Regions from separate parts of the Marinobacterium sp. YM272 genome, predicted to be linked through region 2. Evidence: predicted binding sites of a transcription regulator. Region 2 holds the regulator's gene; the other holds the start of a gene.
What was found. Region 2 encodes sigma-54, which starts transcription at its own class of promoters, with help from an activator protein. Its sites were predicted from a motif close to TGGCACNNNNNTTGCTNT; they were not measured.
Positions count from the first base shown of each region.

Region 1: the regulator sigma-54 is predicted to act here: its motif matches at 3,244-3,261, upstream of ACQUQP_RS02395 (amino acid ABC transporter substrate-binding protein).

Region 1 covers NZ_CP194171.1:501,852-507,595, reverse strand. Annotated here, with positions in the region: gene glnE (bifunctional [glutamate--ammonia ligase]-adenylyl-L-tyrosine phosphorylase/[glutamate--ammonia-ligase] adenylyltransferase) at 21-2,927, opposite strand; gene ACQUQP_RS02395 (amino acid ABC transporter substrate-binding protein) at 3,344-4,366, shown strand; gene ACQUQP_RS02390 (amino acid ABC transporter permease) at 4,466-5,671, shown strand; gene ACQUQP_RS02385 (amino acid ABC transporter permease) at 5,682-5,744, shown strand, end outside.
Region 2 covers NZ_CP194171.1:1,362,586-1,368,329, reverse strand. Annotated here, with positions in the region: gene lptB (LPS export ABC transporter ATP-binding protein) at 1-487, shown strand, start outside; gene ACQUQP_RS06320 (RNA polymerase factor sigma-54) at 540-2,048, shown strand; gene hpf (ribosome hibernation promoting factor) at 2,101-2,391, shown strand; gene ACQUQP_RS06310 (PTS sugar transporter subunit IIA) at 2,419-2,886, shown strand; gene rapZ (RNase adapter RapZ) at 2,886-3,743, shown strand; gene ACQUQP_RS06300 (HPr family phosphocarrier protein) at 3,769-4,038, shown strand; gene mgtE (magnesium transporter) at 4,107-5,459, shown strand; gene yjgA (ribosome biogenesis factor YjgA) at 5,464-5,744, shown strand, end outside.

The sequences.
Region 1 (5,744 bases), 860 kb from region 2:
TCGTTTCATACCCGCCCCGTTCAGGACTCCATCAGCTGCGCCCAGTAGTCGCTGATACGTTCGCGGTACTCGCCCAGCTGATCGCCGCTGACCACCGTCGGCTGGTTCTGCATCGTCTGGCGGTGACCGAAGGCGCGATACGCCTTGTAGATTTCGCGCAGCTCCTCCGCCTGCTCGGGTGGCAGCAGCCCCGCTTCCTCGATCGACTCCAGCATGCGGATATTATCGCTCCAGCGCAGCAGCTCCGGATGCTCATGAGCGTTGGCCAGCACCAGGTACTGCACCATGAACTCGATATCGACGATACCGCCCCGATCCTGTTTCAGGTTGAACTCCTGCCCTTCGCGCGATGCCGAGGTGCCCAGCTGCTGACGCATTTTCTCGCGCATCTCGCGGACTTCGGTCTTGAGTGCCTCAGGATCGCGCTGTCGACCCAGCACATCTGCCCGCACTTTATCGAACGCTTGCGCCACCCGTTCGCTACCGCTGACCACGCGGGCCCGCACCAGCGCCTGGTGTTCCCAGGTCCAGGCGTCGTTCTGCTGGTATTGCTCGAATGCCCTCAACGAGGTCACCAGCAGGCCGGAATTGCCCGAGGGACGCAGACGCATGTCCACCTCATACAGCTGACCGGACGGCGTCAGGGTACCGAGGATATGGATGATGCGCTGACCCAGGCGGGTAAAGAACACCGGGTTGGCCAGCTCCCGCTTGCCACCCTGGGTCATCAGATTGGCATCCGCCTCGTTGATAAACACCAGGTCCAGGTCAGAGCCGTAAGAGAGCTCAATACCACCGAGCTTGCCGTAACCAACAATGATGAAGTCCGGATCACAGGGCTCACCCGGGCTCTTCTGGGGCACACCATACTTGGCGGTCATATCGCGCCAGGCGATCTCCAGCACCGCATCGAGCACCACCTCGGCCAGCCAGGTCAGGTAATCACTGACCTTCATCAGCGGCAGTGCACCGGTAATATCGGATGCCGCCACGCGCAGCATATGGGAGTGCTTAAAGTAGCGCAGCGCCTCCATCAGCTGCTCGGTATCGTCCTCCGGGATACGTACCAGCACCTGACGCAGCTCGTCATTCAGTTTCGCCTTGTCCGGTGGCGCAAACAGGGTGCGGGGATCGATTAGCTCATCGAGCAGACCGGGATGATGAGAGAGCTGATCGGCAAACCAGAAGCTGGCAGAACAGAGTCGCACCAGCTGCTGCAGCGCCCCCGGGTTCTCGTTGAGCAGCACCAGGTAGGCGGAGCGACGCAACACCGCCTGAATCAGCAGCAGCACACGCTCAAGAGTCAGCTCCGGGTTGTCAGTAGCGCCCACCGCCTGCAGGAGTTTGGGCAGCACCGCCTGGAGACGCTCCTGACCTACCTGCTGTAGCATTTTCACGGTCCTTTGCTGCTTCAGGTTACGCAGCTGCTGCAGCGCCGCTGCCGGCTCGGAAAAGCCCAGCTGACGCAGGTAGTTCTCGGCCGGCTCGCTTTCGAGCTCCGCATCCCAGAGAGCATGCCAGTGATCGGCGTTGCGGTCGGTCTCCTCCGACGCCTGTTCCGATTCGGCGGGGGCGATCACCTCCGCGAAGTGGGCGGAGACGCGGCGCCGGTAACCATCCAGGCGTTCGCTGAACGCTGCCCAGTCAAGCTCACCCATTACAAACGCCAGTCGCGCCTGGCCCTGCTCGTCCCGGGGCAGCTCCTGCGTCTGTCGGTCTGCCAGTGCCTGCAGCGCGTGTTCGGTATCGCGCAGGTAGCGGTAAGCCTCCAACAACTCGTCGACCACCTGCTTCGGCATGCCGACACATTCCGGCAGCAACGGCAGAATCCGGTTCAACTCACGCTGCTGCAGCCGCTTGTCCCGCCCACCACGGATCAGCTGGAACGCCTGGGCAATAAACTCCACCTCACGGATCCCGCCGGCTCCCAGCTTCACGTTCTGGTCCCGGTTTTTGAGCTTAACCTCCCGGTTAATCAGCGCCTTCATCTCGCGTAGCGACTCAAACGCGCTGAAGTCGATGTACTTGCGGTAAACAAAGGGTCTCAACAAACCGAACAGTATCGCGCCCTGGGCCTGATCGCCGGCGACCACGCGGGCCTTGACCATGGCGTAGCGCTCCCATTCACGCCCCTGGTCCTGGTAGTAGGTTTCCATCGCGTCGAAACTGCAGGCCAGCGGCCCCACGCTGCCAAACGGGCGCAGGCGCATATCGACACGGAACACGAAACCATCCGCCGTGGTGTTATCCAGCGACTGGATCAGCTTTTTGCCCAACCGGGTGAAGAACTCCTGGTTACTCAGGTTCTTGTCCGGCTTATCGGTCTCACCGTTTTCCGGGAAGGCAAAGATCAGGTCGATATCGGAGGACAGGTTCAGTTCATGGGCGCCCAGTTTGCCCATACCGAGCACCACCATCTGCTGCTCTACCAGCTCGCCAGACGCGTCGCGTCCCATGGGACGTCCCCAGCGCTTCACCGCCTGCTGATGCAGCCATGCAAGGCTCTGATCGATCAGCGTGTCCGCCATATCAGTCAGGGTGCCGGTGGTTTCCTCCAGGTCCGCCAGACGGTTCAGATCCCGCCAGATGATACGCACCATCTCGCGACGGCGAATCAGGCGTAGCTGCCTGTGCAGCTCGGTGTCGTTCTCACAGCCGGCGAGTGCAGCCGCAGCCCGGTCACGCAGCTCTCCCGGCGCATAACGGCGCCAGAGGTCGCCAGTCTCGTGCAGCTGCGCCAACAGTTCCGGCTGCCGCTGCAGCTGTTCACAGACATAGTCACTGCCGATCAGAATCCTCGGCAACCCCTCCAGCAGTGATTCGGGTATCTCACCGACCTGCGCCAGCGCAGCCTCAATGCGCTGAAGGTTCGCCTCCAGCAAACCGTGCAGATGCGCGGGTACTCCGGCTTTTAGTCGCTCCAACATCCTGCTGTTCTCCTCAGATTTACGCTGCCCTTACTGTAAACCAGAAAAGCCTGGTGCGAACAGACGCACCATAAACGTGCTTTTCTAAGCACTCTACGGGTGCATGCCTCACCCCGGGCAGCCTCGGCCCTACCGCGTTCTGCGACCAAATCGCGGCTTTATAATAGGCCACTCCCTGGCGACCTAACTCCATGCTTTTGCTGGCATAAGTGTCGATTGACGACTACACATACAGAGACTGTTACACCCATGAAACACAAACCTGTTCCCGGTTCGCTGGGCCGGGCCTTGAGCGCTCGCCTTGGCATCAAACCCTTGGAACAGGAATTGCTAACTGAATGGTCAAGCTTTTAGACACAGAAAAAAGCCTTATCCATTTCTCGCTGTAAAAGATACGTCACCAGAGAGGACTCTACATGTTGAAGAAAGCGCTTATTACGACCGCAACACTTTCCCTGGCCGTTGCCGCCACCGGCGTTCAGGCAGCCGGTACACTCGATGCGGTTAAGGAGCGAGGCTATGTACAGTGCGGAGTAACGTCAGGCGTACCTGGCTTCTCCGTTCCGGACGAGCAGGGTAACTGGGTCGGTCTCGACGTCGATGTCTGCCGCGCGGTTGCCGCCGCATCACTCGGCGATGCCAGCAAAGTTAAGTACACACCGCTCAACGCCAAGGAGCGCTTTACCGCCCTGGCATCCGGTGAGATCGACATGCTGTCCCGCGTTACCACCTGGACCCTGACCCGTGACACCCAGCTGGGCATCAACTTTGCCGGCGTGAACTACTACGACGGCCAGGGCTTCATGGTGAAGAAGGATCTCGGCCTCACCAGCGTCAAGGAGCTGGATGGCGCCACCATCTGTGTCCAGTCCGGTACCACCACCGAGCTGAACATGGCGGACTATTTCCGTACCCACGGTCTGGAACACACCCCGGTAGTGTTCGACACCAACGAGCAGGCAGCCACTGCCTTCGATACCGGCCGTTGTGATGCATTCACCACCGACCTGTCCCAGGCATACGGCCTGCGTACCCGCATGACCGACCCGTCCTCCGTGGTGGCACTGCCGGAAGTGATCTCCAAAGAGCCGCTCGGCCCGTCCGTGCGCCAGGGTGATGACCAGTGGTTCAACATCGTTAAATGGTCCCTGAACGCCATGATCAACGCCGAGGAACTGGGTGTTACCTCTGCCAACGTGGACGAGATGAAGGAATCCAGCACCAATCCGAGCATCAAGCGTCTGCTCGGCGGTGAGTCCGGCCTGGCTGAAGGCATGGGCATCAGCGATGACTGGGGATACCAGATCATCAAGCAGGTGGGTAACTACGGTGAATCCTTCGCCCGTAATGTGGGTGAAGACTCTCCGCAGAATATCGCCCGTGGTATCAACAACCTGTGGAACAACGGCGGCATCATGTATGCCTCGCCGATCCGCTAAGCATCCGTTAGTCACATAAGGCCGCCTTCGGGCGGCCTTATGCATCCGATTAGGCCCGGTAACAGGGCAAGCCCTTAAAGGGCATGGAGAGGCAAACAGATGGCATCGGACACTAACCGAAACAACAGCTCCCCTCCTTCCGAGACGGAGCACGAAATCAAGTTCTGGAACGATCCTGCCAAGCGCGCCCTGCTGTTTCAGGTGCTGCTGGTACTGGTGCTGGGCGGCTTCGTCTGGTTTATCGTTTCGAACACCCTCAGCAACCTGGAGCAGCGCGGTATCACCACCGGTTTCGACTTCCTGTCCCAGGAAGCCGGGTTCGGTATTCCACTGTCACTGGTGGAGTACACCGAAGCCTCCAGTTACGGTCGCACCTTCGTTGTCGGCCTGCTTAATACCGTACTGGTCTCGGTGCTGGGCATCATTGCAGCGACCATCCTCGGCTTTATCCTGGGTGTGGCGCGCCTGTCGGACAACTGGCTGATCTCCAGGCTGTCCGCGCTGTATATCGAGATCTTCCGTAATATCCCGCTGCTGCTGCAGATCTTTTTCTGGTACTTCGCGGTGCTGCGCGCCCTGCCCTCGCCGCGTCAGAGTATCGAATTTCTCGGCAGCTACCTGAATATCCGCGGCCTGTCGATGCCGGCGCCAGTGGCAGAACCCGGCTTCGACCTGGTCTGGATCGCCCTGGCCGTAGCGATCGTGGCCACCTGGCTGATGCGAAAATGGGCGCATAAGCGTCAGGACGCCACCGGCAAGATCTTCCCGGTAGGCTGGGCCTCACTCGGCCTGATTATCGGTCTGCCTCTGCTGGTATTCCTGATCAGTGGCGCACCGATGAGCCTGGATTACCCGGAGCTGAAAGGCTTCAACTTCCGTGGCGGCATGACCATCATCCCCGAGTTTGTCGCCCTCTGGCTGGCACTGACCATCTACACCGCGGCGTTTATCGCCGAGACGGTGCGTGGCGGTATTCTCTCGGTGCCGCACGGACAGCTGGAAGCGGCATCTGCGCTGGGCCTGCCGAAAACCCGTACCCTGCGCCTGATCGTAATCCCGCAGGCGATGCGCGTGATCATTCCACCGCTAACCAACCAGTATCTGAACCTGACCAAGAACTCGTCGCTGGCGACTGCGATCGGCTACCCGGATCTGGTGTCCGTCTTCGCCGGCACAACGCTGAACCAGACCGGTCAGGCGATCGAGGTGATCTCCATGACCATGGCGGTCTACCTGTCGTTGAGCGTGCTCACGTCGCTGTTCATGAACTGGTACAACAAGCGCAAATCGCTGATCGAGCGCTAGGAGGCAAGGTATGAAATACGAACTTCAACCCACGCTGCCGCCTCCCGCCAACACCATCGGTGTGATCGGCTGG
Region 2 (5,744 bases):
CGGCTACCTGCCGCAGGAAGCGTCCATATTTCGCAAGCTCAGCGTTAAAGACAACCTGCTTGCCATCCTGGAAACACGCAAAGACCTGAGCAAGGCGCAGCGTGAAGCCAAGCTGGAACAGCTGCTCGAAGAGTTTCATATCACCCATCTGACACACAGCATCGGCATGTCGCTGTCAGGCGGTGAACGCCGCCGCGTGGAAATCGCACGCGCCCTGGCAACCGAGCCCCACTTCATCCTGTTGGATGAGCCGTTTGCAGGCGTAGATCCGATCTCCGTCGGGGATATCAAGCAGACGGTAAGACACCTGCAGGACAGGGGCATCGGCGTGCTGATCACAGATCACAACGTACGTGAGACGCTCGATATCTGTCAGCGCGCCTATATTGTAAGTGACGGCGGGATCCTGGCGCAGGGCAACCCGGAACAGATCCTGGCAAACCAGCAGGTACGTCAGGCTTACCTTGGCGAGCAGTTCAGGCTCTAGCAGCCTGGGGCGCCACTAACACCGACCCAGTAATGGTTTATCGCGTAGTAGTATGAAGCAATCCTTACAGCTCAAAATCGGTCAGCAACTCACCATGACGCCACAGCTGCAGCAGGCGATCCGTCTGCTTCAGCTATCGACGCTGGATCTGCAGCAGGAGATCCAGCAGGCGCTGGAGAGCAACCCGCTGCTCGAGGTCAGCGAAGAGGATAACGAACTGCCGGGCAGCGACGACGGCAATGAGAGCGATAACACCCAGGAAAAACCTGAAGCCGCCGAAAGTGGCGAATCCGAGCGCGAAGAAAGCTACGAAGATACCCCGGAAGACAGCTGGAGCGAGGATATCCCGACCGAGCTGACCACTGACAGTTCCTGGGATGACACTTACCAGACGACCCCGGCCGCCTCCGCTCCCGCGCGCGATGATGACTGGGAACCGGGCGATAACGACACCCGCGACGAGACCCTGCAGGACCACCTGATCTGGCAGCTCAACCTGACACCGATGAGCGATAACGACCGTCTGGTGGCTGAAGCGATCATCGACGGTATCGAGCCGGATGGTTATCTCACCCTGTCAGTGGAAGAGCTGATCGAGCAGTTCACCCGCCAGTACCCGGAAGACTTCATCGAGACCGAGCAGGACGAGATCGAAGCAGTCCTGCACCGTGTCCAGCAGTTCGACCCGCCCGGCGTTGCAGCCCGCGACCTGAGCGAGTGCCTGGCGATCCAGCTGCGCCAGCTGGACCCCGACACCCCGTACCTGCAGGACGCACTCAGGCTGGTCAGCGAGCACCTGCAACTGCTCGGCAACCACGACTACAAAACCCTGCTGCGGCGTATGCGGGTGAAGGAAGAGCAACTGCAGGAGATCATCCGCCTGATCCAGTCGCTGAACCCGAAACCCGGCGCGATGATCAATCCGAGCCAGTCGGAATATGTCATCCCCGACGTGGTGGTCACCAAAATCAAGGGTGAGTGGGCGGTCAACCTCAACCCCGAGGCCGCGCCGAAACTGCGGATCAACGCCCAGTATGCTGACCTGATCCGACGCGCCGACAACAGCGCCGACAACAATTTCCTCAAGAACCATCTGCAGGAGGCGCGCTGGTTCCTTAAGAGCCTGCTGAGCCGCAACGACACCCTGCTGAAGGTGGCCACAGAGATCGTTGAACGCCAGTCCGATTTTCTTGAACAGGGCGAAGAGGCGATGAAACCGATGGTGCTGCATGACATCGCCGAAGCGGTGGGCATGCATGAATCGACCATCTCGCGCGTCACCACACAAAAGTACATGCACACGCCGCGCGGCATCTTTGAGCTGAAGTATTTCTTCTCCAGCCATGTCAGCACTTCGGACGGCGGCGCAGCCTCCTCCACCGCCATCCGCGCGCTGATCAAAAAGCTGGTGTCAGCGGAAAATCCGGGCAAACCGCTCAGCGATAACAAGATCGCTCAACTGCTGGACGAACAGGGAATCAACGTCGCCAGACGCACGATTGCAAAATATCGTGAAGCGATGGCAATTCCGCCTTCTAATGAGCGGAAGCGTCTGGTTTAATTGAAGTGGAAAGCACGATAAAAAAGCGTGCATTGTGACTAGGAGAAAACGTATGCAGATCAACATCACTGGCCATCATGTCGAACTGACCGATGCCCTTAACGACTATGTTCGTACCAAGTTTGACAAACTGGAGCGCCATTTCGATAACATCACCAACACCCAGGTGACTCTGAGCGTTGAGAAGCAGCGTCAACAGGCCGAAGCCGATCTTCACCTGGCCGGCGGCCAGATTTTCGCGACGCACGAACACGATGATATGTATGCAGCCATCGACGGACTGGTGGATAAACTTGATCGCCAGATCATCAAGCACAAGGAAAAGATGAAGGCGCACAAATAAACGAAAACCGGACGCTCCTGTCAGATAATGAACTTAACTGAACTGCTGAACGAATCGCGCACTCTCTGTCACGCCGATGTCGTCAGCAAAAAAAGAGCCCTCGAACTGGCCAGCGATACTCTCGCTGGCCAGTCTGGTAATCCCCCCTCGGAAGAGATCTTTGCCGGTCTGTTGAACCGGGAACGCCTTGGCAGTACCGGTATCGGTGATGGCGTTGCGATCCCCCATTGCCGGTTGCCCGCCTGCGAAAGCGCGGTGGCACTGGTGATGACACTGGCGACGCCGATAGACTTTGACGCTATCGACAACCAGCCCGTGGACCTGCTCTGCTTCCTGCTGGTGCCCGAAGACGGCGCAGAGGAGCATCTGCAGACACTGGCGGGACTGGCCGAGCTGTTCAGCCAGCGCGACGCCAGGGAAAAGCTGCGCGGCTGTGAGACCTCCGCCGAGCTTTACTCCACCTTCATAACGCAGATGGAGAAACTGGGGGCTTAATGAAGCTTGTCGTGATCAGCGGTCGCTCCGGCTCAGGCAAAAGCACAGCCTTGCAGGCGCTCGAAGACGTTGATTTCTACTGCATCGACAACCTGCCAGCCCGTCTTCTGCCTGACCTGATCGACCAGATGCTCGGCGACCCGGAACACCCGGGACGCCTGGCCGTCAGCATCGACGCCCGCAACCTGATCAGCAACCTGCACGCCTTCCCAGAGATTATCGGCGAACTGGCAAAACGGGATGATCTCAGCTGCGAAATACTCTACCTCGATGCCGCCGAGCCCACGCTGATCAAGCGATACAGCGCCACCCGGCGCAAACACCCGCTATCCACCAACCAGGCGGGTCTTCAGGAGGCGATAAGTTACGAGCGGGAGCTGCTAGAGCCGATCGCCAGCCTGGCCGATATTCGCGTCGACACCACCCGGCTGACCCTCTACGAGCTGCGCGACACCATCAAGCTGCGCATCGCCCAGAGAAGCGAGCAGAGCCTTTCGGTTCAGTTCGAATCCTTCGGTTTCAAACACGGCGTACCTCTGGATGTGGACTTCACCTTCGACGTGCGCATGTTGCCCAACCCGTACTGGATTCCGGAGCTGCGCCAGTTCACCGGGCGCGACCAGCCGGTTATCGAGTTCCTCGAAGAGTCGGCGGATGTCTATGCCATGGTCGACGATATTCGCGATTTCCTCGAGCGCTGGATCCCCTCCTTCCGGCAGAACAACCGCAGTTATATTACGATCGGTATCGGCTGTACCGGTGGCCAGCATCGTTCGGTCTACATCGCCGAGCACCTGGCTGGCCATTTCAGTGAACTTATGGATAATGTTCACGTCCGTCACCGCGAACTGACCTGATCGCCGCCCGTTACCAGGAACCCCGATGATCGAAAAACAGTTAAAAATCATTAACAAGCTCGGTCTGCACGCGCGGGCTGCTGCCAAGCTGATCAACACCACCGGGCACTTTTCCAGCGAGATCAAAATCGACAAAGACGGCCGGCAGGTGGACGGAAAAAGCATTATGGCCGTGATGATGCTCGCCGCTTCCAAGGGAACCGACCTGACTTTTCGGGTGGCCGGTGAAGATGAAGTGGAAGCGATGGCCGCCATTGAAACCCTGATCAACAACCGCTTCGACGAGCCCGAGTAGATCCACCTCCGCGCCGCTATACTTCTCCGTAAGCCTTCCACCCCACGAGCGCAGCGATCCACTCCGGCATGAGCATCCCAAACGAAAAGAAAAACACCCTCGAAGAACTGAGCAGCGCGTTGACCAGCGACGAGCTCAAGCGCATGCGCTTCATGCTCAACAAGGGATTGCGTCCGGTTGAAGCGGCCAAGCTGCTGGAAAAGACCCCGCCACGGGAAAGGCAGATCCTCTGGAACCTGATCAGCAAGGAAAACGAGGGTAAGGTTCTTCAGCACCTCGGTGACGATGTCCAGAGCGATATTCTCAGCCGCATGGATGCCAACGAACTGCTTACCGTCACCGAAGGTCTCGACTCCGACGATGTCGCCGACATGATGCAGCAGATGCCCGACCGGGTGATGAAAGAGCTGCTTCGCATCATGGACAAGCAGAACCGCAAGCGCGTCGAAAAACTGCTTTCCTACCCGGAGGATACCGCCGGCGGCCTGATGAACACCGATACGGTCACCATTCGTCCGGATATCACCGTCGAAACCGTACTGCGCTACCTGCGTCGTCACACCGAAGTGCCTCAATCCACCGACAGCCTGTTTGTGGTCAGCCGCAAGGACTCATTTATCGGCTCGCTGCCGCTGACCCGGCTGTTGACGTCCGACCCGCAGGTGATGGTTCGCGAAATCATGCTGACCGAGCTGGCGGGGATTCCCGCCGACCTGCCGGACCAGGAAGTTGCCCGCCTGTTCGAGGACGAGGACCTGGTATCTGCGCCGGTGATCGACGAAAACGGTAAACTGCTCGGCCGTATCACCATCGATGACGTGGTCGACGTCATCCGCGAGGATGCCGACCACTCGCTGATGAGCATGGCAGGCCTTGACGAGGACGAAGACACCTTCGCCCCGGTCATGCGTACCACCCGACGCCGGGCGGTCTGGCTGGGCATCAACCTGATCACCGCCTTTATCGCTTCGGCGGTGATCGGCCTGTTTGAGGACACCCTGGAACAGGTGGTCGCACTGGCGGTGCTGATGCCGATTGTCGCCTCCATGGGCGGCATCGCCGGCAGCCAGACCCTGACACTGGTGATCAGGGGACAAGCGCTGGGACATATAGAGCGCGGCAATATCGGCTGGCTGTTCAATCGCGAGCTGATTGCCGGCGCACTCAATGGTACCCTCTGGGCACTGGTGGTGGCCGGCGTGGCCATGGTCTGGTTTGGCGACACCACCGTCGGCCTGGTGATCGCACTGGCGATAGTGATCAACCTGCTTGCCGGGGCGATGGCCGGCACCCTGCTGCCGATGGCTCTCAAGTCGGCGGGTATAGACCCGGCCCTGGCCGGTAGCGTGCTGCTGACAACGATCACCGATGTGGTCGGTTTCTTTGCATTCCTGGGTCTGGCGACCCTGTTTTTTGGTTAGGTCAATGAGCGATTTCAAAGATAGCCAGGAATACCCTGGCGATGAAGAAGACTGGGGCCCCAGTCGCAGTCAGGTAAAACGGGACATGGAAGCTCTGCAGGAGCTGGGCCGGCAGATTACCGAGCTGAACCCGGAACAGCAGGCCCAGGTGCCGATGGGAGAACGCCTTGCCAGCGCGGTTGCCGAGATGCGCCGCATCAGCGCCAACGGCGCGAAGAAGCGCCAGCTGCAGTTTATCGGCAAGCTGATGCGCACCGAGGATGCCGACGCGATCCGTGAAGCGAT